DNA from 2 places in the Leuconostoc mesenteroides subsp. mesenteroides ATCC 8293 genome. Region 1 is predicted to be linked to the other one. Evidence: riboswitches for the same ligand, from Rfam matches in the RefSeq annotation. Region 1 holds a riboswitch; the other holds the start of a gene.
The links. Region 1 has a riboswitch for lysine ahead of LEUM_RS09010 (amino acid permease). Riboswitches for the same ligand answer to the same signal wherever they lie in the genome.

Region 1 (2,422 bases):
ATTTCAAATCAGACAGACTCTTTCCTTGCGCCACATAAGCTCTTCGGAAGCGATAATGAGAGATAGCAATGCCGACCCAAGCGATGAATCCAGTTAACCCAGAAGCATTGACCAGCCAAGTATAAGCAACTGATCCCCCTTTGGTGTTAGCAATAAATGCTAATAACCCAATCGCAGTAGTTAATACTAAGGCTGCAACTGGAACCCCTCTAGTTGAAAGCTTGGCAAAAATTTTAGGGGCATCCCCTTTACGCGCCATAGCATACAACATACGTGTAGAAGCATATGAACCTGAATTTGCTGACGAAACAATTGATGTTAAGATAACTGCATTCATTAAACTAGCCGCAAAAGCAATTCCTGCGTTTTTAAATACGATTGTAAATGGTGAGACCGCAATGTTTTGTGTGGAAGAACTCAACAAGCGCGGATCTTTATAGTAAACCAGAGCGGAAATGACAAAAATTGCCAGAATATAAAACAATAAGATACGCCAAAACACTTGATTTATCGCCTTGGGAACTGACTTATCAGGATCCTCTGCTTCTCCAGCAGTAATACCAATTAACTCAGTTCCTTGAAAAGAAAATCCAGCAACAACGAATACTGATAAGATAGCTTGAGGTCCACCAACAAATCCGTGATTACCGACCGACAAGTTTTTCATGACATTGATGTCAGAATGAATTACACCAAAAATAGTAGCCAGACCAACAATCAAGAAGGCAATAATAGTTACTACCTTAATCATCGACAACCAGAACTCAGCTTCTCCAAAAGTTCCAACTGAAAAAATATTAATTAAGAAGATAAGTAATAAAGCAATCGCGGAAAATATCCACCCTGGTGTATTTGGAAACCAAAATTCAGCCACCAAGCCAACTGCCACAATGTCGACAGCTAATGTTATAGCCCAATTAAACCAGTAGTTCCATCCCATGGCAAATCCCAATGCTGGGTCAACATATTTACCAGCATAGTCGGAAAATGAACCTGAAGTTGGTGAATAAGTAGCCATTTCACCCAGCGAAGTCATTAAGAAATAAACCATCACACCAATAGCTAAATAAGCGACAATAGCACCCAGAGGACCTGCTTGCGCAACAGTGGCTCCCGAAGCTACGAATAAGCCCGTTCCAATTGAACCACCTAATGCAATCATTGACACATGGCGCGTTTTTAAATTACGCTGTATGTGCCCTTTATGTTCAGACATAAAATCTCCTTCTCAAAATAAAAAAACCTCTCCTTAGCAAACAGGAAGAGGTTTAAAAAGTCATTATATAATCACTTTTCAAAGCGCACCGCATTTCTGCGACAGTCTAGCAACTCTTAATCACTAGCCCAAAGGTTATCTTGCCTGTTAACCCTTTCGGCAACCTTCCCTTTTACATGATTTCAACATCCTGGCGGACTCATTCATGTGACTCATGTTGGCTGCAACCTCTTTGACAATATGAAAATAATAACACACTTACACGCGCCCGTCAATTTCAAGTACCTTTTGCCAATGTCGCGCCCGTTTATAATATTGTTGTGCACTAAACTGCCACCAAAAATAACCAAAGGTAATTGCTCCCAAGCCACTAGTCAATGCCATATGATGAGATTGAATACGGGCTAACATAATTGATAACCAAAATAAACCAATTAAAATATTGATCATCACTTGAATTTTTCTCGACTTAACCAAATGTGGCATAATAATGACTAGTAGTAAGAGCAATTGCAACCACCACACCAACAATAAGTTAGGAATAGTTTCACCTATTTTAGGACCATCCTGCCAATGGATGCGCAAAATAATTGTAATAACCCATGTCAGCAACATCGCAACCAATTGTGTAATGGCAAACCACCAGGCAGCGATTTTGTAATTTATTAAATAAAGAAATGCTACCATAACCGCTATCAATGGGATGACGACCCAATAATGGGAAAAAAGATTACCTAACCCTAAGTATAGGGGTATTTTCAACGATAAAATATTGTTTACTGCAAAATCTGTAGTCGCGTCCAGAACTTGCATAAATATCATATGAAATCTAACTTGAATACCTAAAAAAACAAAAATAATGCCAAAGGTAATGATTAAAATTTTTCTTAATTTATCCGGTGGAATTAACATTGTTTATAATTGTGATGATACGGATAAGCACATTCAAATTGTACTGACAAAAACATAGTTTTATGACGACAATGATATTCAATATGCTCAATTGACCCCGCTTACTCACATTCTCCCAAATATTAAATTTCTACAAACTCATTTGCTTATAGCTCTTAATAATTGTAGCATTATATGAGATATAATTATAAAAAAAAGCTGATATGGTTAAAATTTAATCTTGACTTTAACTTGGTCCGATATCATTACTATCAGTTGGTTTTTTGCCGATATTTTTAGTCGTGCCCTTAAATA
Region 2 (2,422 bases), 850 kb from region 1:
ATAATATGGACTTAGGCAACGATTTTGTTACTCGTTTGGGACTTGAAAAACCACACGACTTAGAAAAGGTACGTGGTGGCGACATTAACGAGGCGTTTTCAATCTATTCGAATAACCAGCGCTATTTTTTAAAGATTCAACAAAATGCTCAAGCAAGTTTTTTTGATCATGAAGTTGCTGGCTTGAAGGCTTTGGGGGAAGAGGTGACTGTGCCAGCCGTTTTAGCACAGGGACAGTTACAAGGGCACGCCTATTTAGTCTTGACGTGGATTAATCAAGGAAATGGGTCACAACAAGAATTAGCAAAGTCGCTGGTTAAAATGCACCAAGCTACAGCGCCAAAGTTTGGATTTGATAGTGATAACTTAGTAGATTTTGTGCCTAAAAATAATACTTGGCAATCTTCTTGGGCTGAATTCTTTGTGAAACAACGCTTGGATCCGCTAATGGCACAAGCGCAAAAAAATAATTTTTGGCTGACCCAACGTGGTGATCACTATAGTAATTTACGTGAAACAATATTAAATGATAATCACGCGCAAACAGTTCAACCATCACTACTGCATGGTGATTTCTGGGCAGGAAACTTTATGTTTAACGATCAAGGTAAACCTGTATTTATTGATCCTAACGTGTTCTACGGTGATCGGGAATATGATTTGGCGATTTCAAGAGTGTTTGCCGGCTTTAGTCCGTCATTTTATAATCAATATATGCAAGAATGGCCATTGGATGATGGCTGGCAAAAACGTGAAAAATGGTATGAGTTTTATTATATACTAATGCACTTTACACGCTTTGGTGATATTTATGCACCGCGGATGAACAAATTATTAACGTCTTTTTAAAATCACATGATTGCTAGCAAAGAATTAGACGAAAAAACCTTGACATTCAATAATGATTCAGTCATAATAATGACAGAATAAAAATTATTTCACATAGAGGTCGCGATTGACAATACACTTACCGGAGTTGCTGTAGCAATTGATAGTAAGCTTAGGGGATATCGCCGAAATCAAGGGTGTCTACAAATGACCTTGATTGGGCTAATAGTTAAGAGCTATTAGACTGTCGCAGAGATGCGGTGAGCTATGGAAACTGTCAAAAATGCTAACAATGCCCTTTGATAAGTCCGTTTTGCGAACCTATCAAAGGGTTTTTTTGTGTAATTCAAGGGGAAATGATGACGTATCCAATAAATGAAAAGCAACATCTGACAGTTGATGGTGTTGATACAATTGAACTGGCAAAGACATATGGCACGCCGTTAGCAGTTTACGATGTAACACTTATTCGTAAGACAATGAGAGCGTTTAAGCGTATCTTTGAACAAGAAAATGTCCCATATGTAGTGAGTTATGCTGGTAAAGCTTTTGCTACTAAAGCAATTTATCAGGTGGCAGCTCAAGAAAATATTCACGCTGATGTCGTGTCTGGTGGGGAATTATACACAGCAATTAAAGCTGATTTTCCAACTCAGCATCTTAGTTTTAATGGTAATAATAAGAGTTATGATGAACTTGTGATGGCCGTTGAAAATGGTGTGGGAACAATTATTGTTGATAATTTTCTTGAGTTACAGCTACTGTCAGAAATTACGGCGGAAAAAAATGTTATTCAAGATATTTTACTACGTATTTCACCAGGAATTTCAGCTCATACTCATGAATTTATTAGTACTGGTCAACAAGATAGTAAATTTGGCTTTGATTTACAAACAGGTCAAGCGAAGCAGGCCTATGATATTGCAATAAAAGATAACCATCTTCATTTGCGTGGCTTACATGCGCATATTGGATCTCAAATATTTGATGTGACTGGATTTGAGAAAAATGCAGCACTATTAGCAGATACTGCTTACTCATGGGGATGGCAACCAGAAGTCATTAATACTGGCGGTGGATTTGGTATTCGTTATACTGATGAGGATCAACCTTTGCCAGAAAACGAGTTTGCGGATGCTATTATCCGTGTTTTGAAAGAAAAGGCTACACAGTACGATTGGGCAATGCCAGAAATATGGATTGAACCTGGTCGTTCGATTGTCGGACCAGCCGGACAAACCCTATATACAGTTGGGTCGCGTAAGGATATTCCAGGAATTAGAAATTACTTGGCTGTAGATGGTGGTATGGGAGATAATATTCGTCCAGCACTTTATCAAGCAAATTACGAAGCGGTTTTAGCCAATCAACCAAATGCTAAAAGTGAAGAAATTGTGCGGATTGCTGGTAAATATTGTGAGTCAGGTGACGTATTGGTTTGGCAGGAAGAATTACCGGCGACAAAACCTGGTGACATTTTATCTGTGCTTGCAACAGGTGCGTACGGGTATGCAATGGCTTCAAATTATAACCGAAATCCACGACCGGCCGTTGTCTTCGTGGAAAATGGTCAACATCAAGTCGTTGTTGAACGT

Region 2: linked by a shared signal. The riboswitch ahead of lysA (diaminopimelate decarboxylase) and the one ahead of LEUM_RS09010 (amino acid permease) in region 1 are both predicted to bind lysine.

The regions. Positions count from the first base shown of each region.
Region 1 is NC_008531.1:1,822,575-1,824,996, forward strand. Features, by position in the region: gene LEUM_RS09010 (amino acid permease) at 1-1,216, opposite strand, end outside; lysine riboswitch at 1,290-1,457, opposite strand; gene LEUM_RS09015 (hypothetical protein) at 1,475-2,128, opposite strand.
Region 2 is NC_008531.1:634,614-637,035, forward strand. Features, by position in the region: gene LEUM_RS03245 (fructosamine kinase family protein) at 6-848, shown strand; lysine riboswitch at 935-1,103, shown strand; gene lysA (diaminopimelate decarboxylase) at 1,187-2,422, shown strand, end outside.